4 regions of the Erythrobacter sp. SN021 genome follow, and region 1 is predicted to be linked to each of the others. Evidence: predicted binding sites of a transcription regulator. Region 1 holds the regulator's gene; each other region holds the start of a gene.
What was found. Region 1 encodes LexA, which represses DNA repair genes until DNA is damaged. Its sites were predicted from a motif close to GTTCCNCNCTTGTTCT; they were not measured.

Region 1 (7,985 bases):
CAAGACGCAGCAGGTAATTGAAAAGGGCTTCGGGCAGAACGCCTTCTTCGTCGCGATAGGCCTCTACGCCCACCGCGCCGTGGCGCTTGGACATCTTAGCCCCGTCCGAACCGTGGATCAGCGGGACGTGTGCATAGACCGGGTCGGGCCAACCGCCCTCGATCGTGTCCATCGCACGGATGATCGGCAATTGTCGAAAGGCGTTGTTGAGGTGGTCATCACCGCGGATGATATGCGTTACGCCCATGTCGTGATCGTCGACAACAACTGCGAGCATGTAGGTCGGCGTGCCGTCGGCGCGGAGCAGGACGTAATCGTCGATCTCGGCGTTGTTTACCGTGACTTCGCCCTGAACTGCGTCTTGAATCGTCGCCGCCCCTTCGGTCGGCACCTTCAGGCGGATCACAAAGGGCGCGCCGTCGGGCGCTTCGCTCTCGTCGCGGTCGCGCCAGCGTCGGTCGTAACGCATCGGCTGCTTGTTCGCGCGCTGCTCTGCACGCATGTCCTCGAGTTCCTCGGGGGTCGCGAAGCACTTATAGGCATGCCCCGCTTCGAGCAGCTTGTGTGCGACTTCGGCATGGCGTTCGGCGCGGTCGGACTGAAACACCGGTGCCTCGTCGAAATCGAGGCCCAGCCAGTCGAGGCCGTCGATGATTTTCTCGATCGCATCGGGGGTGCTGCGCTTGCGATCGGTATCCTCGATCCTCAACAGCGCGCGGCCACCGTGATGCCGCGCGTAAAGCCAGTTGAACAGTGCCGTTCGCGCGCCGCCGATATGGAGATAGCCGGTAGGCGAGGGAGCAAAGCGGGTGACGACCTGCCGGGTCTTGCTGTCACTATCGCTTGCCATTGTCTCACGCTTCCTTTCAAACACTTGCATGGCGACGCAGGGGACGCCTTCGATACCGATGGGGGAAGCGGGCGAAGAAGCCCGCCAGATAGTGCCGCGCCATTGGCGCATGCGCGGTCTCTTGTCCAGTTTCGCACAGCGCATCGAGACCTTTCTCGAAACTGCTCGCTTCGATCGCGGGCCGTGGCTCGTCGTGGCTTTTGCCGGTGGAATAGGTCTCTGGTTCCAGTTGGGAACACGGTGGCAGTGGCTGGCAGCGATCGGACTGGCGCTGGGAACCGCTTTCGGCGCAATCGCTCTATGGCGCGGCGAGCAGAAACGCGGTTTCACTCTGGTCGGAATCGTCTCGATCTGCATTGCCTTGGCCGCCGGAATCGCATTGGTCTGGGCGCGCTCGGCGATGGTGGGAGCGGAACCCATCCCGCAGCCGCGCTTCGAACAGATCGACGGGCGGATTCTCGAGCGCGAGGAACAGCCTGCGGAAGATCGCGTGAGGCTCATCCTTGCCGCTCGCGATTCCCAGACCGGCCGGGCGGTGGCATACCGGATCAACATACCGTGGACGCAGGACCGGGCGGCGCTGCGCGAGGGGGCGAGAGTGCGCCTGTCGGCCCGTTTAATGCCCCCGTCTCCGCCGATCGTCCCGGGTGCTTACAACTTCGCGAGACGAGCCTGGTTCGAGGGACTTTCGGCGACCGGATCGGCAGTCGGCGAAATCGAGCTGATCGAGCCATCTCGGGATTCGGCGGCATCCCTCGCATCGATCCAGAGAGGCCTTTCGGGGCATGTCCGCGATAGGCTCGAGGACACCACGGCCGGCGCGATTGCGGCGACGCTGGCCAGCGGAGATCGGGGCGCCATTCCCCAGGCGGACGAAGAGGCTATGCGCGATGCCGGGCTGACGCATCTGCTTTCGATCAGCGGGTTGCATGTCAGCGCGATCATTGCGGCAACCTATCTGCTGGCTCTCAAACTGCTCGCCCTTTGGCCCTGGCTGACCTTGCGCGTGCGGCTGCCGCTGCTGGCAGCCGGTACGGCTGCCCTTGCTGGCATCGGTTACACGCTGTTGACCGGTGCCGAGGTTCCGACGGTTCGGAGCTGTATCGGGGCATTGCTCGTCCTGGTTGCGCTGGCGCTCGGGCGAGAACCGCTTTCGATGCGGATGGTGGCGGTGGCGGCAGGCGCCGTTCTTGCACTATGGCCCGAATCGCTGGTGGGACCGAGCTTTCAGATGAGCTTCGCCGCGGTTATCGCCATCGTTACCCTCCACAACGTTCCGGCAATCCGGCACTTCCTTGCACCGCGTGAAGAAAGCTGGTTGCGCCGCCTCGCTCGGCGCGCATCGGTGCTATTCCTGACCGGCCTCGTGATCGAGCTTGCGCTCATGCCGATAGTCCTGTTCCACTTCCACCGGGCGGGGGTCTATGGCGCGGCAGCCAACCTGATCGCGATCCCTCTGGTGACATTCGTTTCCATGCCCCTCGTGGCATTGGCTCTCTTGCTGGATATTGTCGGGGCGGGCGCCCCCGCATGGTGGCTGGTCGGACATTCGCTCGATCTCCTGCTCGCCATTGCCCATTTCTTCTCGGAGCAGCCCGGCGCGGTGAAACTGGCTCCGCGTATCGGGTTAAGCACTTTGACCCTATATCTCGCCGGCGCGTTGTGGTTGGCACTATGGCAAGGCAGGGCTCGCCTGTGGGGACTGGCGCCGGTTGCTGTGGCCGCCTTCCTTATGATTTCGGCATCCGCGCCCGATATTCTCGTCACGCGCGATGGGCGGGATATCGGCGTGGCGAACGAGGCCGAACACGTGCTGGTCCTGCGCGATGGCAAGACGAACTACGCACGACAGAATCTGCTTGAGCTTTCCGGAAGTGACCTGGAGCCGATACCGCTGGTCCAGTGGCCTCACGCCCGATGCAGTGCGGAATTCTGCACGCTGACCGTAAAGCGAGGGCCCCCTAAGCAAGAACCTCGCAACTGGACGATCCTCGTCGCGCGCAACCGGGACCTCGTCGCGGAGCGCGCACTGGCCGCGGCTTGCCAGAGAGCGGATATCGTTATCGCCGAACGCTATTTGCCACGGAGCTGCCGCCCACGATGGCTGAAGATAGACCGCCTCTTACTCCAGAGGGAAGGAGGGACGGCGATTTATCTTTCTTCCCGGGAGGTCGCGACGGTCGCGCAGGACCAGGGTGAACATGGCTGGTGGCGGGCTTCCGTCCGCTAGTCGCCAATGCGTTCATCAGTGGTAGCGCCGCAAGAGCCCCGCCAGCTTGCCCTGCACCTGGACCCGATGCGGTTCGTACATCTGCGCCTCATAAGCGCTATTGGCCGGATCGAGCCGGACACGACCTGCATCGCGGCGCAGATATTTGAGCGTGGCCTCCTCATTATCGACCAGCGCGACTACGATCTCTCCGTCACGCGCATTGTCGGTGCGTTTGATCAGCGCGAAATCGCCGTCGAAAATACCGGCCTCGACCATCGAATCGCCCGAGACTTCCAGCGCATAATGTTCGCCAGGGCCGAGCAGCGCGGCAGGCACCGGCATGCTCGACTGGCCTTCGATCGCTTCGATCGGAGCGCCGGCGGCGATGCGGCCGTGCAGGGGAACGTCGATGATATCGTTGGCCGGCTCGGGCGCGACTGCCTTCGCGGTCAGCGCCGTGGCGACCGCATCGTTCGCGGGAGCAGGCTTGGGAGAACCCATGACCGCGTCTTCCGGCAGTTTGACAACCTCGAGCGCCCGCGCCCGATTGGGCAGCCGACGAATGAAACCGCGTTCTTCCAGCGCGGAGATAAGCCGGTGGACGCCCGACTTGCTCTTGAGGTCCAATGCCTCTTTCATTTCCTCGAAGCTGGGGGAAATACCAGTGTCCTCCAGCTTTTGCTGGATGAAGCGGATCAATTCGTGCTGCTTGGCGGTCAGCATGGTGCGAACTCCCGTGTCGCCTGTTCACAAACGCGTGAACGAATGCGGAACAAGTAAGCAACCCCTTTCCACAAGTCAAGCAATAGCCCCGGTTTGGAGCAAGTTGCGCTGGAACAGGTGTTCCCGCTTTGCTCCTCTCCCGCCGTTTCAGCCGCCAAGCAGGGTGCGGGTTGCCGCTTCGACATCGGGCTGCCGCATCAGGCTTTCTCCGACAAGGAAGCTGCGCACGCCAGAACGAGCGAGGCGGGCGCAATCGGAATGGGTCGAGATCCCGCTCTCGCCGACCAACAGGGCGCCGTCCGGGGCGTGGGCGGCGAGCGTTTCGGTTGTCGCAAGATCGGTATCGAAGGTCTTGAGGTCGCGGTTGTTCACACCGATCAAGCGCGATTTCAGCCGGGCGGCGCGTTCCATTTCGACGCTATCGTGGACTTCGACCAGGACATCCATTCCGTAATCGAATGCCGCTGCTTCGATTTCATGCATGGCACTATCGTCGAGCGCAGCGACGATAATCAAAATCGCATCGGCACCGATCGCGCGTGCTTCGACGACTTGCCACGTATCGACCAAGAAGTCCTTGCGCAGGACCGGAAGGGGGCAGGCTGTGCGCGCTTCGACGAGATAATCCTCGTGACCCTGAAAGTAGGGGGCGTCGGTCAGCACCGACAGGCAGGCAGCTCCGCCCGCAGCATAGGCGCGCGCGTGCTCGGCGGGCCGAAAATCCTTTCGGATTAGGCCTTTGGAGGGTGATGCTTTCTTGATTTCGGCAATCAGGCCGAACCCGCTCTGCTGCGCGCGTGCCAGGGCCGAGCGGAAGCCACGGGGTGCCGATTGTCCAAGCGCCGCCGCGTCCAGATCGGCGCGCGAACGGGCTCGCTTGCGCGCGGCGACTTCCTCGCGCTTGGTTGCGCAAATCTCTTCGAGCTTGTTCATGTCAGATGGCCATCGCGATCCATTTTTCGAGCAGCGTCTTGGCCTTGCCCGAATCCAGCGCTTCGGCGGCGATTTCCGCGCCTTCGGTCCAGTCGTCGGTGCGCCCGGCGACGATGAGCGTCGCGGCGGCATTGAACAACACCGCGTCGCGATAGGGGCCGGGGGTCCCCGACAGAAGAGCTTCCAACGCCCGTGCGTTATGCTCCGGTTCGCCCCCGCGGATCGCTTCGACGGGTGAATGAGGCAGGTTGGCCTGCACCGCGACGACGCGGCGCATCTCGAAATCATTGCCCGTCACGTCGGCCAGTTCGTTTCCGCCCGCCAGGCTCAGTTCGTCGAGGCCTTCGTCACCCGAGGCAATGAAGGTCCGCTCGGTCCCCAGCTTGGCCTTGGCGGCGGCATAGATAGGGACATAGGCGGGACGGGCGATGCCGATCAGTTGCCGCCGTACCCCGGCGGGGTTCGACAAGGGACCCATCAAATTGAAAATGGTCCGCACACCGAGCTTCTGGCGAATGGGTTGAATGCGCCCCATCGCAGGGTGGTGGTTTTTGGCGAAGAGGAAACAAATTCCGAGTTCCGCCAAGGTCTTCTCGGCGCTTTTCCCCGCAGCTTCCATGTCGAGGCCAAGCACTTCGAGTGTATCCGCCGCGCCCGATTTGCTGCTCGCCGCGCGATTGCCGTGCTTTGCCACCGGGACACCGCATGCCGCGACGACCAGGCTCACCGCTGTCGAGACGTTGAGCGTGTGATGCCCATCGCCCCCGGTACCGCAGCAATCGACGGTCCCTTCGGGAGCTTCGACCGGAATCAGCCGGGTCCGGAGCGCACGGGCAGCCCCAGCGATTTCCTCGGACGTTTCACTGCGCGCCGACATGTCCACGAGAAAACGGGCGACGTCCTCGTCGGACGTCTCGCCATCGAGAATCCAGCCGAAGACCTCTTCCGCCTCCTTCTCGCCAAGGTGCTGCTTTGCATCGGGAAGTCGTTTCATGCCGGGGCCTTGGCGGCGATACCGCAGATTTCGAGGAAGTTGGCAAGCAGTGCGTGGCCGTGTTCGGTGGCAATGCTTTCGGGGTGGAACTGAACGCCGTGAATCGGCAGTTCGCAATGGCGGAAGCCCATCACGCTGCTGCCGTCGAGACCCGGTGTTTCGCTGGTGGCGTTGATCTCCAGGCAGTCGGGAATGTCCTCGACCACGAGCGAGTGATAGCGCGTCGCGGTAAAGGGCGAGGGTAGGCCGACAAAGACTCCGCTCGCATCATGCGTCACCGGCGATGTCTTTCCATGCATCAGCCCACCGCGCACCACGCGCCCGCCGAAATGCTGGCCGATTGCCTGATGACCAAGGCACACGCCGAGCAGAGGTTTGCCCGCATCGGCGCAGGCCGTCACGAGGTCGAGGCTGATCCCCGCTTCGTTCGGTGTGCAGGGTCCGGGCGAGATCAGATAACCCGCATGGTCTGCCGCCAGTGCCTCGCGCGCCGAAATGGCGTCATTGCGCACCACCTCGACATCCGCGCCCATTTCCGTGAGGTAATGGACGAGGTTGAAGGTGAAGCTATCGTAATTGTCGATTACGAGAATGGAGAGGCTGTCGGTCATGCATGCCGTCAATGAAGCTCTGGCGCCAGGCTTTCAAGCAAGGAAAGCTGCGAGACGCGAAACGTCAGCGTGATGTCACGCCCGCTTCCCGGCCAGCCGGTCGGTGGCCCGGACCAGGCCGTCGACGATACCGGGTTCGCTCGCACTATGTCCGGCATCGTCGACCATCCAAAGCTCCGCCTCGGGCCAGGCTTTCTTCAGCGCCCAGGCCGCGCTTGGCGGGGTGCAGATGTCATGGCGGCCCTGCACGATGATACCGGGAATGCCGGTGAGCCGATCGACATTGTCGAGCAATTCGTTTTCTTCGAGAAAGAAGCCCTCGAGAAAGAACTTCGCGCAGATGCGCGCGAATGGAACCGCCTTGGCTGGATCGCCGAAGCTTTCCAGCAGGGATTCGTTCGGTAACAGCGTGGCGACATGGCCCTCCCACAGCGACCATTCGTGCGCCGCGGCAAGCCGCGTCGCTTCGTCCTCGCTCGTCAGGCGGTTGTAATAGGCGCGCACCAGGTCGCCGCGCTCCTGCTCGGGAACGAGGCCGATGAACTGGTCCCACTGTTCGGCCATGATCTCGCTCGCCCCGTAGCCGTAGAGCCAGGTCTTTTCCCGCTCCCGCGCGAGAAAAACGCCTCGTAGAACCAGTTCGCTCACCCGGTTCGGATATTTCTGGGCGTAGGCAAGCGCCAGTGTCGATCCCCAACTGCCACCAAAGACCTGCCATTTGCTGTGGCCACACATCTCGCGAAGTCGCTCGATATCGTCGACGATCCGCCAGGTGTCGTTGTTTTCGATTTCGGCGAAAGGCAGCGATTTTCCGCAGCCGCGCTGGTCGAACAGCAGCACATCGTAGAGATCCGGATCCCACTGTCTGCGATGATCGGGCGCCATGCCGCCACCTGGACCTCCGTGGAGGAATACCGCAGGCTTCGCGCCCTTGGTGCCGACCCGTTCCCAATAGAGCGAGTGACCTTCGCCGACATCGAGCATGCCGGACTCGAACGGTTCGATCGCGGGATAGAGCGTGCGGCGGGGTTCGGTCATTCGGAAGCCTTTTTCTTGATGACGGCAATCGGGCCGATGGGGGCGCCTGTGTCGAGCCTGTCGGTAGCCGGGTTCCAGAGCAGCGACACATTGCCGTCGAGAAACAGCGCATTCTTTACGTCCAGCTCGTCCTTGTAGAACCGGGCGAGCTTGCCGAAAGAGATCGGAGCATTCGATATCACGAAATGCGCGCGGCCATTGTCGTCGACGCCGACTGCGTTGCGGATCAGGCGCGAAGGCCCGTCATGCGTTATTGTGGGATGGATTTTGCCATCCACCACCAGCATCGGACCAGATTGCGTGCCGAATTCCGGGCGTTCGGTAACATTCGCGAGAAAGCTGTCGGTGCTGCGAACCACCCACTTGCCATCGCTGCCGTAGAACACGCCATTGGGCTTCATGTGGAAATTGCCTTCGCCATCGGCGGTGTTGAGCGCCTGCAGGCGCTCGGAATCCTCGACGAAGTAGCCGATCGGCTCGCCCTCATCGTCATACATCCCCGCATTCATTGCGAAAGCGATAGTGTCGGGATCCTGCGCGCGAGCGAAATCGGTCAGGCTGCGATATGGTGCTTCGCCCCTTGGTCCGAGGTCCATCGCGATCCGATGCCGGGAAGGCACTGCA
Region 2 (7,985 bases), on a different contig from region 1:
TTCACGAGAAACTTCTCGGGCTCGGGATCGACATGACCAAAGATCCCATCCCAGTCGTCCCCGCACAGCACTACACATGCGGCGGGGTGAAGATCGGGCTCGACGCGAAGACCGATTTACCCGGTCTGTGGGCGGCAGGCGAATGCACCGAAAGCGGCCTGCACGGGGCCAACAGGCTGGCGTCGAACAGCCTGCTCGAATGCTTCGTTTTCGGCGAAGCGGCGGCCAAGGACATTCTCGAATGCTGGGACCAGCTCGACGATCCACCCGCAATCCTGCCATGGGACGAGAGCAGGGTCACCGATTCCGACGAAGAGGTGGTCATCAAGCAGAACTGGACCGAGATCCGGCGGTTCATGTGGAATTATGTCGGCATCGTGCGCACGACCAAGCGGCTCGAACGCGCGGGCAATCGGATCGAGATGCTTCGGCAGGAAGTGGAAGACTATTACGGCAGCTTCCGGGTCACCACCGATCTGATCGAGCTACGCAATCTGCTCGAATGCGCTGCCCTGATCGTGAGGAGCGCGCTGAAGCGGCACGAAAGCCGGGGGCTGCATTTCATCATGGATTATCCGCAGACCGACCCTGTCGCGCGCGATACCGTGCTCGTCCCCTGAGGGCGGTTAGCGTTCGACACGGTTAGGCTTAATCGAAATCTCGGTCGGGCCGCATCGGAGGCATATCGCGCCCGAATTGGTCTGCAAGGGGCTGGCTGTCGCCGAGTGCGATATTGTCGATTTGAAAATAGCGAACGGTCACCGCATCGAGCTTGCGATAGAATGTAACGCCGATCCTGCGATTATTGGCCCATATGATCTCGCCTTCGACACAAACCCTGTCGATCAGCGTGACCGTCACTTTCCGGCCCCTCGATGCGCTCTTGCTGTCGCAAGCGATCATGCAGCCGTCATCCGAAAGGTTCAGCATCCGGCCCCGCATCACGGCATCGTTCACCGAGACCAGAATTTCCTTATTCGTATTGAAGCGTTTGTGCCTACGCCGTTCCATTTGTTGATGACCCCAGCGACCCGAGCATTATGCCCGGTTATCAGGGTCCTCCGGTCACGAGGCTTCGTATTGTAAAAATGCGTCAAATCCGGCCGGGAAAGACGGATTTCCCGCGTGGAACCTAACTTCTCGGCAAGGCCCATCCGCCGAAAGACCAGTCGCCGCGCGGCAACCATTGATCGGATGCGTAATGGCGGACGACATGGGCGTCGATCGGTTCGAGAAAAAAGATGCCGATGCTTTCGCCCAATTGCCAAGCGACTTGGCCCTGAGCGATGTATTCCGGCAGAAGCGCCAGTTCGACCGGCGCCCCGATCCTGGGTGTGAGATCGGGGCATTCGACCATGCAGCCGGACGGCGATAGATTGCGCATGGCGCAGCGCAGGCCGATACCGGCGATGGTGATGCGCACGAATTCCTGTGTGAGCGTGCGCCCTTCGCGTCTACGATCGACCATGGCGTGTCCCGTTGCTGTCGGTTTGCGACCGCAATGAAGATGGACCGCGAACGCCAGGCGCGCTTGTATCCGAACGACATATTCGCGCGCGCTTTTACCCGGCGGTTACCATAGTTTTACCCTTCTCCCGATTCCGCGATGGACAATCCTCGGCAATTCCGGTGAGTTTGCGGGAAACGGGTAGAGGGAGATGCGGTTTGCCCAAGGTGACAGCGAACGGAATCGAGATTCATTACGAGGCCCATGGCGACGAGGCCAATCCGCCGATATTGCTAATCATGGGCTTCGGCGCGCAATTGACATTATGGCCCGACGAGCTGGTGGAGGCGCTTGCCAACCACGGCTTTCGTGTCATTCGCTACGACAATCGCGATATCGGACTCAGTCACAAGTTCGACGGTGTGAAGGCGCCCGGCCTCGTCAAGATGACTCTGCTGTCCAAGATCGGCCTCACGCCCAAAGTGCCTTATACGCTAGCCGATATGGCCGATGACGGGGCGGGCCTGCTCGACGCGCTGGGAATCGCCAAGGCCCATATCGTCGGGGCGAGCATGGGGGGAATGATCGCGCAGCATTTCGCCTCGCGCCACGCGGACAAATGCCTCTCGCTCACCTCGATTTTTTCGTCCACCGGCAATCCCAAGCTGCCGCCCGCGAAACCCGAAGCGCTGAAGGCCCTGGTCACACGGCCCAAAACCACCGAGGAAGAGGCGCTGGTCGAACATGGCATCATGCTCGCCCGCACCATCGGTTCGCCCGGCTATCCAACCGCGGATGAACGCCTGCGCGAACGGACCAGGGCGAGCGTGCGGCGCAGTTTCTATCCCGAAGGGCCGACTCGGCATTTGTCGGCCATCGTCGCCGATGGCGACCGGCGCGACATGCTCGAAACCATTTCCGTGCCGACTTTGGTTCTGCATGGCGAGGACGATCCACTGGTCCCTTGCGAAGGCGGCCGCGATACCGCTGCCTCGATTCGCGGAGCGAAGCTGAAGACGATCCCGGGATGGGGGCATGATCTCCCGCTCGAACTGGTCGACGAGCTTGCCGATGCAATCGCCGACCATGCAAAGGCGAATGCGGGCTAGGTGGGTTCGTCTTCGAGCCGCGACCGAGCGCGGCAGCCTACACCCGCTTCCGGATTCCAAAATTGCGCGTCCGGATTCGAACGAATCTCAACCCGGCACGATCATTTTTGCCCGCAAAATTTTTTTCCCGGATTCATTTTCGCCCTTGCGCTCGCCGCGAGTCCAGCTTCGTCCACGCGTCGCGGCGTTGCAACAAGATAAGTCACCATGCTCCGACCCTGCGTGTCCGCGGTAAATCGCCGCCAACCCCCTTGCGCTGGAGTCCCGGCTGATTCAGTATCTAGTGGTAGAGCGGCTGGGGGTACCCACAAGACCTAGCGATTTGCGGCGGACTTCCCATATTGGAAGATTGGCGCGACCAAGCGGGCCTGTGGGAAAAAAGGGACAAGTTTTTGCCCCGGAGCCGCAAGGAATTGGTAGGCGAGGGCGATGCCCCGGCGAATCGAACACAAGCGGAACATGCGGGGCCTGGAATCAGGCACGCGAATGATACGGACAGCGGGGCAGACGATGGATTTTAAGAGCGGGGACGATACGGCGATGGCACTGGATCTGGATAGGCAGGACACCGTCGAGGAGCCCACTACCGGCAAGAAAGCGGTTGCGATGGACAAGATTGACAAAGGCAGCGAAGAACTCGTCCAGGAAGCGGCGGGCGAGGCGCTGGCCGGTGCTGTGGCGAGTGCGGCTGCAGCAGCAGCCAAGGAAGACAGCAAGAAAGTGCTCGACCGGCGTTTCGACGTGCAGATCGACGAGAGCCGAGACGCCCTGCTGACCGAATTCGGCAAGGAAACGCTAACCGATCGCTACCTGCTGCCGGGTGAGAAATATCAGGACCTGTTCGCGCGTGTCGCTGATTATTTTGCCGACGATGCGGACCATGCGCAGCGCCTCTACGATTATATTTCCAGGCTGTGGTTCATGCCGGCGACGCCGGTTCTGTCGAATGGCGGCACCACGCGCGGCCTGCCGATTTCGTGCTATCTCAACAGCGTGGCCGACAGCCTCGACGGGATCGTCAATACCTGGAACGAGAATGTCTGGCTGGCTTCGAAGGGTGGCGGCATTGGCACCTATTGGGGCAATGTCCGCGGCATCGGCGAACCCGTGGGCCTCAACGGCAAGACCAGCGGCATCATTCCTTTCGTCCGCGTGATGGACAGCCTTACACTGGCAATTAGCCAGGGTTCGCTGCGCCGCGGTTCGGCTGCCTGCTACATCGACGTCTCGCACCCCGAGATCGAGGAGTTCCTCGAAATCCGCAAGCCGAGCGGCGACTTCAACCGCAAGGCGCTGAACTTGCATCACGGCGTGCTGGTCACCGACGCCTTCATGGAGGCGGTTCGCAACGGCGAGGAATTCGATCTTCTAAGCCCCAAGGACGGTTCGGTCCGCAAGACGGTCGACGCGCGTTCGCTGTTTCAGAAGCTGGTCGAAACCCGCCTTGCGACCGGCGAGCCCTATATCGTGTTCTCGGACACGGTGAACCGGATGATGCCCAAGCATCACCGCGAGCTTGGGCTCAAGGTTTCGACCTCGAACCTGTGCGCCGAAATCACGCTGCCGACCGGGATCGACCATCTCGGCAACGATCGCACGGCGGTCTGCTGCCTGTCCTCGCTCAATCTCGAGAAATGGGACGAATGGAACGAGGACAAGACCTTCATCGAGGATGTCATGCGCTTCCTCGACAATGTGCTGCAGGACTATATCGATCGCGCACCCGACGAAATGGCCCGGGCGAAATATTCGGCCATGCGCGAACGCAGCGTCGGCATGGGCGTGATGGGCTTCCACTCCTTCCTCCAGTCCAAGGGCATCGGCTTCGAAAGCCCGATGGCCAAGGTGTGGAACCTCAAGATGTTCAAACATGTCAGCGCCAAGGCCGAAGAGGCTTCGCTGGTGCTCGCTCAGGAACGCGGCCCATGCCCCGATGCCGCCGAAACCGGCGCGATGGAGCGCTTCAGTTGCAAGATGGCGATCGCGCCGACCGCGTCGATCAGCATCATCTGCGGCGGCACCAGCGCCTGCATCGAACCGATCCCGGCCAATATCTACACGCACAAGACGCTGTCGGGCTCGTTCATCGTCAAGAACCCCTATCTCGAGAAGATCCTCGACAAGAAGAGCAAGAATTCGACCAATGTCTGGAACTCGATCCTCGAGCAGGGCGGCAGCGTCCAGCATCTCGATTTCCTGACGGCGGAAGAAAAGGCCGCCTTCAAGACCAGCTTCGAGATCGACCAGCGCTGGCTGCTCGAATTCGCGGCCGACCGCGCGCCCTTTATCGATCAGGCGCAATCGCTGAACCTGTTCATTCCGGCCGATGTCGACAAATGGGACCTGATGATGCTGCACTTCCAGGCGTGGGAGAAGGGCATCAAATCGCTCTATTACTTGCGCTCGAAGAGCGTGCAGCGCGCCGGTTTTGCAGGCGGTGTGGAAGCCGACAATACCGCGGATGCGGCCAAATACGAACTGGCCGCCGGCGGTGAGCAGACCGATTACGAGGAATGCCTCGCCTGCCAGTAAGCGAACGAAAGCCCGCATAAGACGCCCCGAGGCCGCCGACCGTCAGGATCGGCGGCCTCGAGCTTGCGTTATCGCGCGCTCGATCGTCCTCTGGCTTACCGGAATGGCACCGATTGAAGGACATTCGGCCATCGACCGATGGCCACGGGTCCGGGCTCCGTCGCAAGCCGTGCCGCGCGCAGAAGAGGTTTCAGGCGGCCATCAAGCTGCGGTTCCGCCCTTCGGCCTTGGCGCGATAGAGCGCGGCATCGGCTCTTGCCAGCATATCGGCGAGTTCCGGCACATTGGGGCCTTTGTGCAGCGCGATACCGATACTGGTGGTGCAGCTTACGGTGGTGGCGCTGGCAGGGTGATCGATCTCTATCCGCTCTATCGCAACGCGCAATTCCTCGGCGATCGCATGGGCCTGGGTGGCATCGTCGGCGCGCAGGAAGACCACGAACTCTTCGCCGCCGAAGCGCGCGGCAAGCCCGCCATGACGGCTGGCCGAATGCCGCATCACTTCGGCCACCGCGCGCAGGCAGGCGTCACCCGCCTGATGGCCCCAGTGATCGTTGAACGCCTTGAAATGGTCCAGATCGACCATGAACAGCGCGGTACCGGCCTGCCCCACCGTCACCGGAGTCGCATAATGCTCGGCGAAAGTGTCTTCCGCCCGGCGACGGTTCGCGAGCCCGGTGAGCGGGTCGTTCATCGACAGCTCGGTCAGTCGCGCGTTGCTTTCCTCCAGAGCCTTGGCGCGTTCGTCCGCCTGGAGTGTCAGCAACAGGTTCCGCCGTTCGATCCAGTGGATGCGGTGGGCCAGAACGGTGGCCGCGCCCATGGTGAGCATCATGATCGGGATGAATGTCTTGGCGTAATCGACAATGGCCCCATGGAGGAGCAGGAACCCTCCCACCGCCAGCCCATACAGCAAGGCGAAACCGATCATCTGCCACCGGCGAAACGGTAGCACCGGCAGGGCAAGCCCGAACAATGTCACGACCCCGAGAGCCAGGAGGGCATTGTCAGGCGAGGGAACGAAGGCGCTTGCATAGGCCATACTCACCCCGAAGCCGATGAGCGACAGGCCCATCAACAGCTTTTGCAGGGCGAGCAGCCGTCGGGGAAGCAGCAGCGCGGATAGGGTGAAGGGCAGTACCGCCCCCAACCTGACCGCGGCGATTTTCGTGAAATGATCGGACGCGATCAGCGCGTCCACCGCCAGCGATAAAACGGCCACCACCGTGCCGAGCGCCATGAGGAACCGCCCTTCGCGATAGTGCAGATCGCCGAGCGATTCCGCGATCGCGGCATGCAGTCTGTGGTCCCACCCGCGCGGGGGCTTTTTGCCGGCCAGGGCGGCATGCGCCGCAGCGGCGAGGTCGAAGTCTTGCGCCCGGTCCATTTGCACTCGCGACTGTACCGGAATACCGCAATCTTGCAACGACTTGCACATTATCCCACGCCTTATATACCAAGCCGGCTTCGGGCTTCCCCGGGGCGGGCTGTGTGCGATCCGCGGCGGGACCGCAAGCGATGGATGCGCATATGCGTTTTCTGTCACAGCTTTGGTGCCGAGGCTCGTGGAATGCGCGCACCGTCTTCCAGACAGCCGGGCCGGTGCCGACTTTCCCAATAGGCGGATCTTCTCCGGTCGCAGGTTGCAGGTGCGCCTCGCTGCGAACCTTCTCGACCGCGTGGAGTGCCTTTATTTTGCGTGGCTTACGCCTTGTCGGCGGAGGATCGGGAAAGTCGGTCCATGCTTCGTGGAAGGCCCGGGCTGCGGAACCGATGGCGCCCCGCCCTCGATGTCGAGGAGCGGGGCGCCGGGGTTTACGGACATCGCCCGCAAAAGGGGAAACCGGACGATGCCGCTGTTCCCCGTGTTGCATATCGAATATCCTACCAACGGATTTTGCCTCGAGCGTGTTCCGCAGTTCGTCGCACAGGTGAAGCGGCGAGGCGCAGGGCGGGCCTTTTTCCATCTTATCCCCGCCGAATCATTGCCGCTTGCCTTCGAATCCAAGCTCTGATTCACTATATGAGTCGTTCACGCGAAAAACCGGAGATCCACAACATGTCGTTGCTCGAAGCCCGCAAGACCTACAAGCCCTTCGAGTACCCCTGGGCCTACGATTTCTGGAAGCGGCAGCAGCAGGTGCACTGGCTGCCGGAAGAAGTGCCGCTGGGCGAGGACTGCCGCGACTGGGCGCAGAAGCTCACCGATCACGAGCGCAATCTGCTCACCCAGATCTTCCGCTTCTTCACCCAGGCCGATGTCGAGGTGCAGGATTGCTACCACGACAAATATGGCCGCGTGTTCAAGCCGACCGAGATCAAGATGATGCTGACCGCGTTCAGCAATATGGAGACGGTGCACATCGCCGCCTACAGCCATCTGCTCGACACGATCGGCATGCCCGAAAGCGAATATGGCATGTTCCTCGAATATGAGGAAATGAAGGACAAGCACGACTATTTGCAGGAATTCGGGGTCGACACGGACGAGGATATCGCCCGCACACTGGCCATGTTCGGCGGCTTCACCGAAGGTCTGCAACTGTTCGCCAGCTTCGCCATGCTGATGAATTTCCCGCGCTTCAACAAGATGAAGGGCATGGGCCAGATCGTTAGCTGGTCGGTCCGCGACGAAAGCCTGCATTGCGAAGGCATTACCCGCCTGTTCCATGAATTCGCTCGCGAGCGCGACTGCCTGACCAAGGCGGTCAAGGAAGACATCATGGATATGTGCCAGAAGACGGTGCGGCTGGAAGATGCCTTCATCGACCTCGCCTTCGAGGATGGCCCGGTGCCGGGCATGACCGCGAAGGAAATCAAGAAGTATATCCGCTACATCGCCGACTGGCGCCTCAGTCAGCTTGGCCTGCAGCCGATCTACATGGTCGACGACCACC
Region 3 (7,985 bases), 310 kb from region 1:
ACCTAACGGACGCCGAAACACACATTCGAGCGCTAGAAGATGTCGGACTTGGAAGATTCCTGCCACAAATTGCACAAGAGCTAGTTGAAATTGGGGCGATTGATCGCGACAAGGCTAAGGATGCCTTCGCAGTGTTTTTTCCATTCTGGAAGAAGGCGACTAAGGCTCTAATTGATCAATCAATATTTACTCTTGAAGATCAAAAATATGTCGCCCTGCGCGACATAGAGGAACAAATCGCCGACGAGCGACTCCCCAGTGGAGGGTCAAAGTACTCTGACATCTTGATTGATGAGTTTCAGGATATTGGTCCTTTGGACTTGCAGCTAATTCGTGCGATTGCTAGGCTGCACCGCGCTCGTATCGTTATAGTAGGTGACGATGACCAAGCTATTTTCGAATGGCGAGGAGCGACGCCTAACTACATCCTCCTTCCTGACAAGTGGTTCGGCCAAAAATTCTCAACATACGTTCTTGAGAAAAACTACCGATGTCCCCGAAATATCGTCACCGCCTCAGATCGTCTTATCCGCAACAACAGACATAGACATGTAAAGAATGTCATTCCTGTCTCGACTGAAGACGCCGAAATACTGCTGATCGAAAATGAAGACTTCACGGATAGCATTGATCATGTGGTAAGTGAGGTTGAGCATTTCGTACATCGAAAGGATATTGGGCGAGAAAGGATAGCGCTGGTATCTAGGAAGCGGGCGCAGCTCATACCCTATCAAATTATGTTGGCTCAGAAGGATATTCCCTTCTGTGCTGCTGAGGATTTGCAGGTCTTTCTAAGTGAAGCCTTCGACTCGCTTGTCGATCTCCTCACAATTCGCATGACTGCGGACGATCGACGGTTCTCTCGTAAGGTAATTGACGATGTTCTGCGCTTATGTAGCCAAGTTAAGCGGTATCCTCTCAGTAAATCAGATCAAGCTTCAGTACGATCGCACCTTACCGGGGCAAAACCCCGGTCGGTCATTGAGGCAATCGAGGCGCTCGAGCATTATCGAGGTCCGCTGAAAGGAGAAAACAAGGATGGGCAAATGAGCCTCTCATTTGCTGACGCCCTCAGAGAATACTGCGAGAGCGAAACCGTTTCTGAGGCTGTCGAAGCAATAAGCGACTGCTTCTCAGGTTTGCAAAAAGACTACGGCAAGGCAGAAGAGGACATTTTTTATTCCGACCCACCATTTCATTATTTGGCAAGATATGCAGACCGTTACAACGATGATTTTGAACAATTTCTTGATGACATTGAGGCGGCTGCAGACACTCTATCGAATGCGCCATCAGAAGAAGATGCCAAGAACCCAGTTTGGGAGCGTCCCGTCCATCTTATGACGGCGCTTCGGGCAAAAGGAAAAGAATTCCACACGGTCGTCATTCTCGACACGAACGAAGGAATTTGGCCAAGCAAACAGGCTGAGACTGCCGAACAGATCGAAGGTGAGCGCCGAATTTTCTATGTTGCTATGACACGTGCAAAAAGACGACTACTCTTCACACTGAGCAAGAAGATCGGAAGTTCCATAGCAAGCCCCTCACCTTTCTTGGCCGAGTCTGGGCTACTAAGGACATTAGTCTGAACCGGTTTTATGTCCGCGATGATTAGCGGTTCCTAGGGAAGTTTGCGGATTTCACTCCGCAGCCTCCCGCTGCCGCTCCAGCATCGGCTTGAGATACTGCCCCGTATAGCTCTCCGGCACCTCAGCAACCTCCTCCGGAGTCCCCTCCGCAACAACCTCCCCGCCCCGCACGCCGCCGCCCGGCCCCAGGTCGAGAATGTGGTCCGCCGTTTTGATGACGTCGAGATTGTGCTCGATCACCACTACCGAATTCCCCTGCTCCACCAGCCGGTGGAGCACTTCGAGGAGCTTGCGGACATCCTCGAAATGGAGGCCCGTGGTGGGCTCGTCGAGGATGTAGAGCGTCTGGCCGGTGCTGCGCTTGCTGAGTTCCTTGGCGAGCTTCACCCGCTGCGCCTCGCCGCCTGACAGCGTGGTGGCCTGCTGGCCGACCTTGACGTAGCCCAGCCCCACCTCGTTCAGCATGTGCATTTTGTCGCGGATCGGGGGGACGGCCTTGAAGAAGCCTTCCGCATCCTCGATCGTCATGTCGAGCACGTCGGCGATAGAGTGGCCCTTGAACTTCACCTCCAGCGTTTCGCGGTTGTAGCGCTTGCCGCCGCATTCCTCGCAGGTGACGTAGACGTCGGGCAGGAAGTGCATCTCGATCTTGATCAGCCCGTCGCCCTGGCACGCCTCGCAGCGGCCGCCCTTGACGTTGAAGCTGAAGCGGCCGGGCTTGTAGCCGCGCGCCTGCGCTTCCGGCAGGCCGGCGAACCAGTCGCGGATCTGGGTGAAGGCTCCGGTGTAGGTCGCCGGGTTGGAGCGCGGAGTGCGGCCGATGGGCGACTGGTCGATCTCGATCACCTTGTCGCAATATTCGAGGCCGGTGACCTTGTCGTGCGCGCCCGCGACCACGCGTGCCCCGTTGAGCGTGCGCGCGGCGGCGGCATAGAGCGTGTCGATGGTAAAGGACGACTTGCCCGAACCCGAAACGCCCGTGATGCAGGTGAAGGTGCCGAGCGGGATCGAGGCGGTGACGTTGTCGAGATTGTTCGCCCGCGCGCCGTGGACGGTGAGCTGGTGGCCATTGCCCTTGCGCCGTTCTGTCGGCACGGCGATCGCACGGCGGCCGGTGAGGTAATCGGCGGTGAGCGATTTCTTGCTCTTAAGCACCTGTTTCAGCGTGCCCTGCGCCACCACCTCGCCCCCGTGGACGCCCGCGCCCGGGCCGAGATCGACCACATGATCGGCGGCGCGGATCGCGTCCTCGTCATGCTCGACCACGATCACCGTATTGCCGAGATCGCGCAGCCGCTTGAGCGTTTCGAGCAGCCGGTCGTTGTCGCGCTGATGGAGGCCGATGCTGGGTTCGTCGAGCACGTAGAGCACGCCCGAAAGGCCCGAGCCGATCTGCGAGGCGAGGCGGATGCGCTGGCTCTCCCCGCCGGACAATGTGCCGCTGGTGCGGTCGAGGTTGAGATAGTCGAGCCCGACATTGTCGAGAAAGCCCAGCCGCTCGTTGATTTCCTTGAGGATGGCATGCGCGATCTGGCGCTGCGTGTCGGTGAGCTTGCCGGGCAGCGCGAGGAACCACTCCTTCGCATCGGCAACGCTCATCTTGGTCGGCGTGGCGATGTCGGTGCCCGCGATTTTCACCGCGAGCGCCTTCTCGTTGAGGCGCTTGCCGTGGCAGGTCTCGCATGGCTGCGCGGTCTGGAATTTGGACAGCTCCTCGCGCATCCAGGCGCTTTCGGTCTGCAACAGGCGGCGGTTCAAGTTGCCGATCACGCCTTCGAACGGCTTCTTCACCGTATAGCTTTTGCGCCCGTCCTTGAAGGTCAGCGGTATGGCGCGGCCCTTCGTGCCGTGCAGGATGATGTCGCGAATTTCCTTGTCGAAATCTTCCCACGGGGTCTCGAGGCTGAACTCGTATTCCTTCGCAAGGCTGGCGAGCACCTGCATGTAATAGGGGCTCGGCGGGTTGGACTTCGCCCAGGGCACCACCGCGCCTTTCTTGAGGCTCAGCGCCTCGTTCGGCACGACCAGTTGCGGATCGAACAACTGCTTCTCGCCGATCCCGTCGCAAGTCGGGCAGGCGCCTTGGGGGGCGTTGAAGGAGAACAGGCGCGGCTCGACTTCCTCGATGGTGAAGCCCGAGACCGGGCAGGAGAACTTCTCGGAAAAGACGATGCGATTGGCGGGCAATCCGGCGCCCTTCATTTTCTGAGTCCCTTCCCTTGAGGGAAGGGGTTGGGGATGGGTGTTCGGCACCCGCGAGGTGGCCTCCCCCACCCCCGGCCCCGGCCCCGTGGGGAGGGGAGGCATAACCTCGGTGACAGTCCCGTCAGCCAGATCGACATAAGCCAGCCCTTCGGCCAGTTTGAGCGCGGTTTCGAAACTGTCGGCGAGGCGCGTTTCGAGGCCCTCCTTCACCGCCAGCCGGTCGACCACCACTTCGATGTCGTGCTTGAACTTCTTGTCGAGCGCGGGCGCTTCCTCGATCGGGTACATCTCGCCGTCGATGCGCACGCGGGTGAACCCGGCCTTCTGCCACTCGGCCAGTTCCTTGCGGTATTCGCCCTTGCGTCCACGCACGACGGGGGCAAGCAGATAGAGCCGCGTGCCTTCGGGCAGCGCCATCACCCGGTCGACCATGTTGGAAACCGTCTGCGCCTGGATCGGCAGGCCGGTGGCGGGGCTGTAGGGCACGCCCACGCGCGCCCAGAGCAGGCGCATATAGTCGTAGATCTCGGTTACCGTCGCGACGGTCGAGCGCGGGTTGCGGCTGGTGGTCTTCTGCTCGATCGAGATCGCGGGGCTGAGCCCGTCGATATGCTCGACATCGGGCTTTTGCATCATTTCCAGGAATTGCCGCGCATAGGCGCTCAGGCTTTCGACATAGCGCCGCTGCCCTTCGGCATAGATCGTATCGAAGGCGAGGCTCGATTTGCCCGAGCCCGACAGGCCGGTGATCACGATCAGCGCATCGCGCGGCAAGTCGATATCGACGCCCTTGAGGTTGTGCTCGCGCGCGCCGCGGACGGAAATTTTGGTGAGTGCCATGGGCGGCCTATGTTCCTGTTGTGTTCGACCAAGTCAAGGGCGGTCTGTTTGGGGAGCGCATCGCGACCATCGGGGTTCCAGCCATGCGAATGGCAGGATGCCGGATATAGGAAGCGCCGACGCAGTTCCAATCGCTGCGGCAACCAGTGTGGCGCCGAGAAGCGCGAGCGGGCCATCTGCTGCGGATTGTCGAATAATCGCACCCATGGCATAGAAGCGATGCCGCTTCGACAAGAGTGGAAGCACCGGGTGGCCAATAAATGTAGCCCGTTCGACAGCACTGCGCCCCGTTCGTCGGCGTGTCGCTTCCACGGGCCAGACGATTGACTGTTCGAATACAGGTTTGCCGCCTGTTTCGGATCAATCGGTTCGACCCTACGCTTCGATCGAGCCGTCAACACATCTGAAGGGGGAAGATGATGGAACAAACCGAACCGCAAGAGGGAGAGGCCGCCCAGGCCCAAAGCGGCACGGGCGGGGGAAATGGCAAGAAACGCGACTGGCGCACGAGCGACATCCATTTGGGTGAGCGATGGGACATAGCCCGCTTTCATCCCAACGCCACGAAGGAGAATCCCGCGGCCGATGATGAAGACCTGTTCCTGTGGGACATTTATTTCGGTGCCAATTATCTGGAACGGGAAGAGCCCGCCCCCGTGGACGAGCAGGAACTGGCCTTCAAAAGCAAGATCGAACAGACGCTGGGCGTGCTCAAGGCGATTTACCGCCCTGCCCCGGCGACCGAGAACGGGGAGAGCAAATGGGCTCGTTTCGGCAAGAGGTTACGCCGGATGATCATCGGCGCGCAGGCCGATCATCAGACCGATGCCTGGGAAAAAGAGTGCGAGGTCAGATTCAAGGAGGCCTTCGACCGGCTGTTTAGCCTGACAACGCTCGCTTTCACTGTGAAAAACGTCGATCTGCGGGCCGCCGACGGCGCCCTCGAAACTCTGCGGAATGAAACCTTGATGCGCGAAGGGAGCCGGATCAAGAACCACTACATGTTCAAGCTCGGCGCGCCTGCATTCGGCGCCGCGGTCATCTTTCTTCTGCTGTACCTGCTTTACGACAAGTCTCCGGGCTTCTTCGCCACGCTGTGCGGCGCCTATGGCGATCGGCTCGACTGGATGTGCGCGAAACCCAGCGAAACGCGCGAATATGTCGCCCTGTTTCCTTCCGAAGCCTATCGGTTTCGCGCCATGTTCCTGTTGCTGGCGGGCTGCATGATCGGAACCTGGCTGTCATTCGCCGCGCGCAAGGTGACGCTGGCCTTCACCGATCTGGCCGAGCTGGAGGGAGATCGGCTTGCCCCGCGAATGCGCCTGCTTTTCACCGGTTCGCTGGCGGTGGTCTTCTCGCTGTTCTTTATTACCGGCGTGGTCGAATTCCGCTTCAGTTCGATGAGCACGGGCCAGATCATGCAGAGCGGCACGATCGCCCTGCTGATCGGGTTGATCTTCGGCCTGTTGGAACAGAGCCTGCCTGCTGCGGTCATGGATCGGGCACGCGGGGTGTTCGAAACGGGCAAGACGAAAACCGCGCCTTAGAAACGAGAACCATTCCCGACTCTCCCCCGTCCGGATCGGGGAGCCGCACCGACAAGCACGGCCGACGAACTATCGAGACCGCGCACATGCCGTCGCTTGCCGATGGTTCTGTGTGGTTCACCGAGTTCATATGCCGCCGCCATCGCGGGCGTGTTAGCGCAGGCCATCACTACAATTCAGGGGACTTTTCATGCCACGCATCCATTCGCTCGCCAGCACGGCGGCAGTCTCGGCGCTCGCGCTGGGCCTCGCGCTTTCCACACCGGCCTTCGCCGAAGAAACCACCGATGATGAAAACACCATTGTCGTCACCGGTTCGGCCAAGATCGGCGAATACGGCCTCGACCTTACCGCCCGCGATCTCACCGCCGATCCGGGCGACGATTTCGAACGCTACGCATCGGGTGCCTGGATCGACCGTACCGAGATTCCTGCGGATCGCCCCTCGGTCGGCTCGTTCTACAATCTGCGCGAGGACGTGACCGAGCAGGTCAATGGTCTCATCACCGAAGCGCCGGCGGGCACGCAATACGGCGCGCTTTACGCCAGTTTCATGAACGAGAAGGCGATCGAGAAGGTCGGCATCGCCCCGCTCAAGCGCGAACTGGCTGCGGTCGACGCGCTATCCGACAAGAGCGCATTCGCCCGCTACATGGGCGCGACTTACGCCAAATTCGGCGGCACGCTGTTCGGCGCGGCGCCCTATGCCGATCCCGACGATCCCACAATCAACGCGCTATGGATGTTCTCGGGCGGCCTCGGTCTTCCGGAAAAGGACTACTACTTCAATTCGAAGTTCGATGAGAAACGCATCGCCTATTACGAATATCTGGTGCGCACCTTCCGCAATATCGGCGAGGAGGACCCTCGCGGCGCGGCTAGCCGCGTGATGACGTTCGAAACCTATGTCGCCCAACTCAACTGGGACGTCGAGCAGACCCGCCAGATCGAGAAGATCAACAACCCGATGTCGAGCGACGAACTGGTCGCCTATGCGCCGGGTGTCGATTGGGCCGCGTTCTTCGACGGGCACAACATCCCGCCGCAGGATCGCATCATCGTGACCGACAATACGGCGATAAAGGCAATCGCGGAACTCTTCGCCAGCACCGATCTGGAAACGCTCATACTGTGGCAGAAGGCCCGTGTTACGCACCAGGCCTCGCCCTATCTCAACGCGAAGATGGTCGAAAGCCGGTTTCGGTACACCAGCGCCCTGAACGGCACCAGCGAGCAGCGCGCGCGCTGGAAACGCGCGGTCGACACGATCGATGGCTCGCTGGGCGAGCTTGTCGGCGAAGCCTATGTCGAGGAATACTTCCCCAAGATCGCGAAAACGCGGATGGACGAGCTGGTGAAGAACTTGAAGCTGGCCATGGGCGACCGCATCCGTGAAAACGACTGGATGACTCCGGAAACCAAGCAGGCCGCGCTCGAAAAGCTCGCGCGGATGGATGTGATGGTCGGTTATCCAGAGGAGTTCCGCGACTATTCGCAGTTGCCCATGTCGCCCGACGACCTGTTCGGCAATATGGTCCGCGCGACCCGGTTCAACGCGGATTACCAGATGAGCGATCTTGGCAAGCCGGTCGACCGCAGCAAATGGGCAATGAACCCCCAGACCGTGAATGCCTATAATGGCGGGCTGGAAAACAAGATGGTCTTCCCGGCCGGCATCCTCCAGCCGCCGTTCTTCGATGCCTGGGCCGACCCCGCGGTCAACTACGGCGCCATCGGGGTGGTGATCGGCCACGAAATCAGCCACGGCTTCGACGATCAGGGCCGCAAGATCGACGCCGATGGC
Region 4 (7,985 bases), 220 kb from region 1:
GGCCATGGAACTGCCCTCTTCAGGTGTACCGCGCACATACCGTGCCCGTGCATTCGGAGACGTAACGCAGGCCCAACTCGACGAATTGATCGAAGGGGTGGAAATCGACGGCATCCGCTATGGCCGCATCGAAGCGAATCTCGAACGGGGTTCGGGTCGCAACCGATGGATCGAATTGACTTTGCGCGAAGGCAAGAACCGCGAGGTCCGCCGTGTGCTCGAACATCTCGGCCTCGAGGTGAACCGTTTGCTGCGTATCGGCTACGGCCCCTTCCATATCGGCGACCTGCCGCGCGGGCAGGCGACCGAGTTGAAGCGCGGCGATGTGATGGGGTTCAAGCGCGAACTGGCGCGCGGTGGCCGAGAATGAGGATCGTCGCTGGCGAATGGCGCGGCCGCAAGCTGGCCGCACCATCGGGCGAACTGACCCGGCCGACCGCGGACCGTACCCGCGAGACGCTGTTCAACATGCTCAACAGCCGCTTGGGGAGCTTCGAAGGCCTTTCGGTGGTCGACCTGTTCGCAGGCTCAGGCGCGCTGGGTCTCGAAGCGCTGTCTCGCGGGGCAGCCTCCTGCCTGTTCGTCGAACAGGAAAGCACCGCGATCAAAGCGATCAAAGCCAACATCGAAAAGCTCGACGCGCGCACCCGGTCGACCGTTCAGCAAGCCTCGGTCATGGCGCTGGCGCCAGCCAAGCGGGCGCACGATCTCATCCTGCTCGACCCTCCATACGGTACCAGCGCGGGAGCCGTGGCACTCGACCGGTTGCTTCGTCTCGGTTGGATCGAGCGTTCTACCTGGATCGCATTGGAGACCGGCGCGAAGGATGCAGTGCAGGTCAAATCCCTGCACTGCGTTGCGGAACGCCGCGTCGGGAAGGCACGCCTATGGCTATTGCGCCTGGATCCCGACGCGGCTTGACGCGCCCTTAGCTGCGACCCCTGGGCTCGGGACTTTCGGGCGTGTCCGTTTCTTCCATCGGTTCCGGCGCCGGTTCGGGCGCGGACATATCCTGATCCACAGGTTTGGCCGCAGCGCGGCTCTCGATTGTCGACCAAGCTTTGGTGCGATCAGCTTCATCCATCGCGACCAAGACGCGCCGGTCGGCATCCCTCAAGCGGAAAAAGAGTTCCTGCCGCTCGGGCATGAGCGTCCAGAAATACTCTTGCGCATCGGCAGTCCAGCCATCGTAGGCCGCTTTGCGCTCGACCGGCCACGCCTCCATGGCGGCCGAATGGGCCGGTGTCTGATCGGTATTTTGGGCTTGCTCAGGCATGGGATGGCTTTGGACACCATGAGCCGGATCGGCCCCCACATCCTGCGCCATGGCCGGAATGCTGATGGTGGCGAGTTGGCCACCGACGATATACCAAAATGTCTTACGCATGGGATTCTCCTTGGAACCGAACATGCGCGACGAACGCGACCCTGTTACCCGCCCCATCGGGATGAACGGACGATGCAGGCCATGGGAAAAGCAAGCAATAGGACGGGGACATCCCCATCCCGCCCCGCAAACGCCTGAGCGTCAGACGTGACGATTTCGCGCCGGGATGAAAGCAGGATAGCTCGGCAAAGGCCAAAAAAGGAAAAGGGCGAGGCCGCCATGGCAGCCCCGCCCCCTCCAAGCGCCGCGCTCATACTTTCCAGGAAAGGAGCGCGAGCCGAAAGCTTGCTGGATTATCTGCCCGGCTTTTTCGCGGGCAGCTTACCCGGGATTTCGCTGGCGGGCTTACCAGGCCAGTATTCCAGCGGGCGATTGCCCGTTTTGTTCTTCGCCCAGCTATTGATGCAGCCGTCCTGCTGTTTGGCGCTGCACACCGGAAGGTTGTCACCAGAAGCAGACTTATAGCTTGGCGGGGTGGTCTGCGCTACCTCGCGGGCAACGAAACGCGGGGCCTGCGTATTGGCGTTCGCGGCAGCGGTAGTAGCCGTGGTAGCCGTTTCGTTCGCATTGGCGTTTTGCGCAACGGCGGGGGCAGCGGTGAAAGCAAGCGCGGCAGCGCCTGCGGCCATCAATTTGTGCATCGGAGAACTCTCCATTTCGGTTTCCTACGCGCATAAATACGCAAGAGCGGGGTGGAGGGTTCCGAGGCGCCTCTTGCGCGCCGCACAGGTGTTCCCTACCTGTTCACTCAGACTATGACTTCCGAAATTGCCCCTGCAACCGCACCGGAAAATGCCCGGATTCCCACCTATGCGGAGCGTTTGAACGAGCCTCAGAGAGAAGCCGTTCTCACCACGGAGGGGCCAGTCCTGATGCTCGCTGGCGCCGGCACAGGCAAGACTGCGGCGCTTACCGCAAGGCTGGCCCACCTGATCGCAACACGCCGCGCATGGCCCAGTGAAATCCTCTGCGTCACCTTTACCAATAAAGCGGCGCGCGAAATGCGCGAGCGTGTGGGACGTCACATCGGCGATGCAGTCCAAGGGATGCCCTGGCTCGGCACTTTCCATTCGATCGGCGCGCGAATGTTGCGCCGCCATGCCGAACTTGTGGGGCTCGAAAGCAACTACACCATCATCGACACCGACGACCAGTTGCGCCTTCTCAAGCAACTGATTCGGGAAAACGATCTCGACGAAAAGCGCTGGCCTGCGCGCCAGCTCGCCGGGCTGATCGACCGCTGGAAGAATCGCGGCCTCAATCCAGGCGATCTCGATGCGGTGGAGAACGAAGCCTATGCCAATGGCCGTGGCACGCAGTTCTACAAGCTCTATCAGGACCGGCTGAAAACGCTCAACGCCTGCGATTTCGGCGACCTGCTGCTGCACATGCTGAACATTTTCCGCCAGCATCACGACGTGCTCAGCCAGTACCAGCAGCGCTTCAAATACATTCTCGTCGACGAATATCAGGACACCAACCAGGTCCAGTATCTGTGGCTGCGCCTGCTTGCCCAGACCCGCAAGAATATCTGCGTGGTGGGGGACGACGACCAGTCGATCTATTCATGGCGCGGCGCAGAAGTCGCCAATATCCTCAAGTTCGAAAAGGATTTTCCGGGCGCGGCGGTGATCAAACTGGAGCAGAATTACCGCTCCACACCTCAGATTCTCGCTGCCGCCTCGGGCCTGATCGACGCCAATAGCGAACGGCTCGGCAAGACCTTGTGGACCGAACTGCCGGCGGGCGAGAAGGTGCGCATCATCGGCATATGGGATGCTCCCGAAGAAGCGCGCCGCATCGGCGAGGAAATCGAACGGCTCGAATCGGAAGGTGCGCCGCTGGACGAGGTCGCGATTCTCGTGCGGGCGCAATACCAGACGCGCGAATTCGAGGACCGCTTCATCCAGATCGGGCTCAACTACAGGATCGTTGGTGGTTTCCGCTTCTACGAACGGGCCGAAATCCGCGATGCGCTGGCGTATCTGCGCACCATTGCCCAGCCCGCCGACGACCTAGCGTTCGAACGCATTTACAATCAGCCCAAACGCGGCCTCGGGGCGAAGACGCTGGAGGCGATGCGCCGTCATGCTCGCCGTATGCAAGCTCCGCTCGCAGCCGCCAGCCTCGATCTGTGCGAAACCGACGAGCTACCGACGCGGGCAAGGAACAGCCTTGTCGGCCTGCTCGGACAGTTCGTGCATTGGCGCGAGATGGCGGAGACAGTCACCCCCTCGGAGTTGCTGCGCACCGTCCTCGCCGAAAGCGGTTACGATGAAATGCTCCAGAAGGACCGCAGCCCCGAAAGCGCAGGCCGGCTCGAAAACCTCACCGAACTCGCCCGTGCGATGGAAGAATACGAGACGCTCGGCGATTTCCTCGAACATGTCAGCCTGGTGATGGATAACGACCGCGCCGACGATGGCGAAAAGGTCACTATCATGACCATGCACGCGGCCAAGGGGCTGGAATTCGACCACGTTTTCCTGCCCGGCTGGGAAGAAGGCGTTTTCCCCAGCCAGCGGTCCATCGACGAAGGCGGGCTCGCCAGCCTCGAGGAAGAACGCCGCCTCGCCTATGTCGCGATCACGCGCGCCAAACGCCGCTGCACGATCCTGCATGCGGCGAACAGGCGCATCTACGGGCAATGGACCAGCTCGATTCCCAGCCGTTTCATCGAGGAACTGCCCGAAGAGCAGATCACGAGCGAGACTACCATGACCGGCGGCGCCTCTTTGTGGCGCGCCAACTGGACCGAGACCGAAGACCCCTTTGCCCATGTTTCGTCGAATCGTCCCGACCGCTCCGGAGCACGCGGTCCTGGCTGGCAGCGTGCGCTATCCACCGGTTATGACGCGACACCCAAACGCCTGGCCGAGCCCGGGCGCAGCGCCGCCAGCTTCGCTGCCAAGCCGCGCAGTGATATCGCCATCGGCGCGCGCGTGTTTCACGACAAGTTCGGTTATGGATGCGTCACCGGCCAGGAAGGCAACAAGCTGACGATCGAATTCGAAAAGGCGGGCGAGAAACGGGTGCTCGACAGTTTCGTGAAGCTGGCCGACTAGAAGCAACGGACGCAGGGCATATGCGCCCGCGCCGTGAGCGATACGAACTCAGGTTGCGGAAATATCGAGGAAGGCCGGCTTAGGCCCGTTCCATTCGCCCGCTGCGACCGGCGCATCATCGTCATCGCGGCGCTTGCGCGGTTCGCCCTTGGGCTTCGTTCTGCGTGCGGGCTTCTCGCGAGGAGATACAGCCTCTTCGCGCGGCTCGGGGCGGCGCTTGGGTTCGTCTTCCCGTTTCGCTTCCTGCTCCACCAGATCGACCCTGACATCGTCCTTGCCGAAAACCTTGATTGTGGCTCCGGTCAGCGTCTCGACATTGGAAATTGCTTCCGCGTCTTCTTTCGCGACGAATGTGAAGGCGCGGCCCTTGGCCCCTGCCCTGCCCGTACGACCGATGCGATGGACATAATCGTCGGGATGCCAGGGGGTGTCGAAATTGAAGACGTGACTGACACCTTTGATGTCGAGCCCCCGCGCGGCGACATCGGAAGCCACCAGAATATTGATGTCGCCCGCTTTGAAACGATCCAGTTCCTTCAACCGGTTCGACTGATCCATGTCACCGTGAATCTCACCGCTGCGGAAGCCGTGCCGCTGGAGGCTCTTATTGAGCTCGCGCACGGTGGTTTTGCGATTGGCGAAAACGATCGCGGTTTCCACATGGTCGTGGTTGAGCAGCCAGCGCAGGGTCTCGCGCTTCTGGCGGCTCTGTACCGGAACCTTGAAGGTCGTGATGTCCTTGTTCGTGGTGGCAGCCCGGCTGACTTCGATCCGATTCGGGTTCCTGAGAAACTTCTTCGCCAGTTTTTCGATCGGCGGGGGCATGGTTGCCGAAAAAAGCATGGTCTGCCGCGCTTCGGGAAGCTTGGAGCAGATGAATTCGATATCGGGAATGAACCCCATGTCGAGCATCCGGTCGGCTTCGTCGATGACGAGCAGTTCGCAGCCATTGAGCAGGATCTTTCCGCGCTCGAACAGGTCCATCAGGCGGCCCGGCGTGGCAATCAGGACATCGACCCCATCGTTTAGCGCCTTGACCTGATCGCCCATCTGCACGCCGCCGATCAGCAGCGCGAGCTTGAGATCGTGATTCTTGCCATATTTCTCGAAATTCTCGGCAACCTGCGCCGCAAGCTCGCGGGTAGGTGCGAGTATGAGCGAGCGCGGCATCAGCGCGCGGCGGCGCCCGCTGGCCATGATGTCGATCATGGGCAGCACGAAACTGGCCGTCTTGCCCGTTCCGGTTTGCGCGATACCGATGATGTCCTTCATCATCAGCACCGGCGGAATCGCTTCGCGCTGGATGTCGGTCGGCTGCGTATAGCCGGCTTCGCTTACTGCCTTGAGCAAGTCTTCGGAAAGGCCGAGATCGGCGAAAGTCATGCGGTTCGAAACTGTCCCTGGAATAATGGCCGACCCTAACCTGCGCGTCCGCAATATCGGCTCGTCGCGCCCTTTGCCGGAAATGCCGGAAAAGTCAAGGAAACGGCACGCAGGCCGTCTCAGCGATCCCGGTTGGAGGTCACGAGGCGATTGAATTTCGATATCCGGCACCTGGCCCCGGCGCGGGACATCAAGCGATCGCGATCGACGCACAATTTCCCGTCATCGCTGCGTTCGACATAGAAGCCGAGGTAGAAATCCCGCGGACTGCAGGCCTTCTCAAGCTTCGCAGTGATGATCTGCCGATCGCGGAGATAGATGACCAATCGGCTACCCCGGTCCGAAACTCCGACGATTTCGCTGGCATCGAGGCATTTTCCGTGCGGGCGCTCCACAAGGCGAGGCGCAGCCGCCCGAGGTGGAAGTTGCGCGAGCAGGTCGCGGCGCGTGTTACCGGGCTGCGGGCTGATCCTCAGAATGACGCGGCGCTCTATCCGTACCTGGCGGGAAACCGGCACCTTACGACCGTCCTCGAACCCTGGCAAAACCACGCCCGATGCCGAGAGCGCCTCGACGTCAGGACGACCGTGCCGCGCAACATCCGCGTGAGGGACGCCCGCACGGTCCTCAAGGCCCTGGGGCGAGCCCAATGCGACCAGCATGGCAATGAGGGGGGACGGAAAGGGCATGGGCCTTGTTTGGAACGCTCCTCGACCGCAGTTCATTACGTGCGGGAAATCATATGCGTACCATTTGCGCCCCCACGCTTGAATACGGGCTTAATTGTTTGTCTCCGATTGGCAAGTGGTGGCGTCGGGGCGGTAAGCTGTGGCAGGAATACCGCAAATGACCGACTCAGCCCTCTTCCGCAGTGCCGCCATCGACCTTCTTGGACCACGCGGCTTCACCACCGATCCGGAACTGGTCGATCCCTGGCTGACCGACTGGCGCGGACGCTATACCGGCGCCGCCATGGGGCTCGCTTCACCCGCGACAACCGCGCAAGTCAGTCAATTCGTCCAACTTTGCGCCGAACATCACGTGCCGATCGTGCCGCAAGGGGGCAATAGCGGTATGTCGGGCGGCGCTACTCCCGACGCAAGCGGAACGAGCATACTCCTGTCGTTGCGCCGGATGAACACCATCCGCGATCTCGATGTCGATGCGGCCCAGCTTACCTGTGATGCAGGCGTTGTCTTGCAGACGCTGCATGAGGCAGCATCGGCGCAAGGGCTGCGCTTTCCCCTCACCCTTGGCGGCAAGGGATCGGCAACCATTGGCGGCCTGATTTCGACCAATGCGGGTGGAACCCAGGTCTTGCGCCATGGGACCATGCGTGCCCAGGTGCTCGGCATCGAAGCGGTGATGGCGGACGGGCAAATATTCTCCGGCCTCGTCCCGCTCAAGAAGGACAATCGGGGTTTCGATCTCAAGCAATTGCTGATCGGCTCGGAAGGAACCCTGGGTATTGTGACCGGTGCGACGCTTCGATTGCTGCCGGCAATTGCGGACCGGCGCGTCGTCTGGGCCGGCTTGAAAAGCATCTCGGCAGCGCGCGATCTGCTGCGTCATTGCGAGAACACGGCGGGATCGGCGCTCGAAGGATTCGAGGTTCTGCCCGCACATTGCCTCGAATCGGTGGTGGCGTATCTGCCCGATGCCCGCGCTCCGCTGGCCGAGAACCACGCCTGGCATGCGCTGATCGAGGTAGTCACCGAAGATCGCGAATCGGAGCACCTGGACCAGATCGTGGAACAGATGTTCGAAACCGCAATGGAACGCGGTCTAGCCGAAAATGCCGTGGTGGCCGCCAATGAAGCGCAGGCCGAAGCCTTCTGGCATCTGCGCGAAAGTATCTCTCCGGCAGAACGCGCGATAGGCCCGGCAATGCAGCACGATATCTCGGTTCCGGTGGCCCGGATGCCCGAATTCATCGAAACAGCCACGCCGCGGATCGAGAACCGGTTTCCCGGAACACGCGCGGTTGGCTTCGGCCATCTCGGTGACGGGAATATTCACTATCACGTTCTCGCCCCCGCCGACGCCATTCGCGGCGCATGGGAAAATGCGGAAGGCAAGGCGATAAGCGCCTATGTTCACGATCTAGTGACCGAATTCGGCGGTTCGATAAGCGCAGAGCACGGTATCGG

Region 2: a site for LexA is predicted at 3,000-3,015, ahead of L5849_RS08705 (ribonucleoside-diphosphate reductase subunit alpha). Genes of this name have one in related genera too.
Region 3: a site for LexA is predicted at 4,862-4,877, ahead of uvrA (excinuclease ABC subunit UvrA). Genes of this name have one in related genera too.
Region 4: a site for LexA is predicted at 2,119-2,134, ahead of L5849_RS02645 (ATP-dependent helicase). Genes of this name have one in related genera too.

The regions. Positions count from the first base shown of each region.
Region 1 covers NZ_JAKKUW010000001.1:320,011-327,995, reverse strand. Annotated here, with positions in the region: gene gltX (glutamate--tRNA ligase) at 1-850, opposite strand, end outside; gene L5849_RS01565 (ComEC/Rec2 family competence protein) at 879-3,080, shown strand; gene lexA (transcriptional repressor LexA) at 3,096-3,785, opposite strand; gene trpC (indole-3-glycerol phosphate synthase TrpC) at 3,933-4,718, opposite strand; gene trpD (anthranilate phosphoribosyltransferase) at 4,720-5,712, opposite strand; gene L5849_RS01545 (aminodeoxychorismate/anthranilate synthase component II) at 5,709-6,323, opposite strand; gene pip (prolyl aminopeptidase) at 6,399-7,361, opposite strand; gene L5849_RS01535 (phosphodiester glycosidase family protein) at 7,358-7,985, opposite strand, start outside.
Region 2 covers NZ_JAKKUW010000003.1:239,569-247,553, reverse strand. Annotated here, with positions in the region: gene nadB (L-aspartate oxidase) at 1-620, shown strand, start outside; gene L5849_RS08720 (PilZ domain-containing protein) at 649-1,011, opposite strand; gene L5849_RS08715 (PilZ domain-containing protein) at 1,133-1,468, opposite strand; gene L5849_RS08710 (alpha/beta fold hydrolase) at 1,675-2,556, shown strand; gene L5849_RS08705 (ribonucleoside-diphosphate reductase subunit alpha) at 3,067-5,088, shown strand; gene L5849_RS08700 (GGDEF domain-containing protein) at 5,279-6,475, opposite strand; gene L5849_RS08695 (ribonucleotide-diphosphate reductase subunit beta) at 7,148-7,985, shown strand, end outside.
Region 3 covers NZ_JAKKUW010000001.1:628,129-636,113, forward strand. Annotated here, with positions in the region: gene L5849_RS03050 (3'-5' exonuclease) at 1-1,589, shown strand, start outside; gene uvrA (excinuclease ABC subunit UvrA) at 1,641-4,634, opposite strand; gene L5849_RS03060 (hypothetical protein) at 5,054-6,181, shown strand; gene L5849_RS03065 (M13 family metallopeptidase) at 6,372-7,985, shown strand, end outside.
Region 4 covers NZ_JAKKUW010000001.1:540,955-548,939, forward strand. Annotated here, with positions in the region: gene L5849_RS02625 (pseudouridine synthase) at 1-370, shown strand, start outside; gene rsmD (16S rRNA (guanine(966)-N(2))-methyltransferase RsmD) at 367-921, shown strand; gene L5849_RS02635 (hypothetical protein) at 929-1,387, opposite strand; gene L5849_RS02640 (hypothetical protein) at 1,681-2,028, opposite strand; gene L5849_RS02645 (ATP-dependent helicase) at 2,143-4,452, shown strand; gene L5849_RS02650 (DEAD/DEAH box helicase) at 4,501-5,835, opposite strand; gene L5849_RS02655 (hypothetical protein) at 5,955-6,524, opposite strand; gene L5849_RS02660 (FAD-binding oxidoreductase) at 6,682-7,985, shown strand, end outside.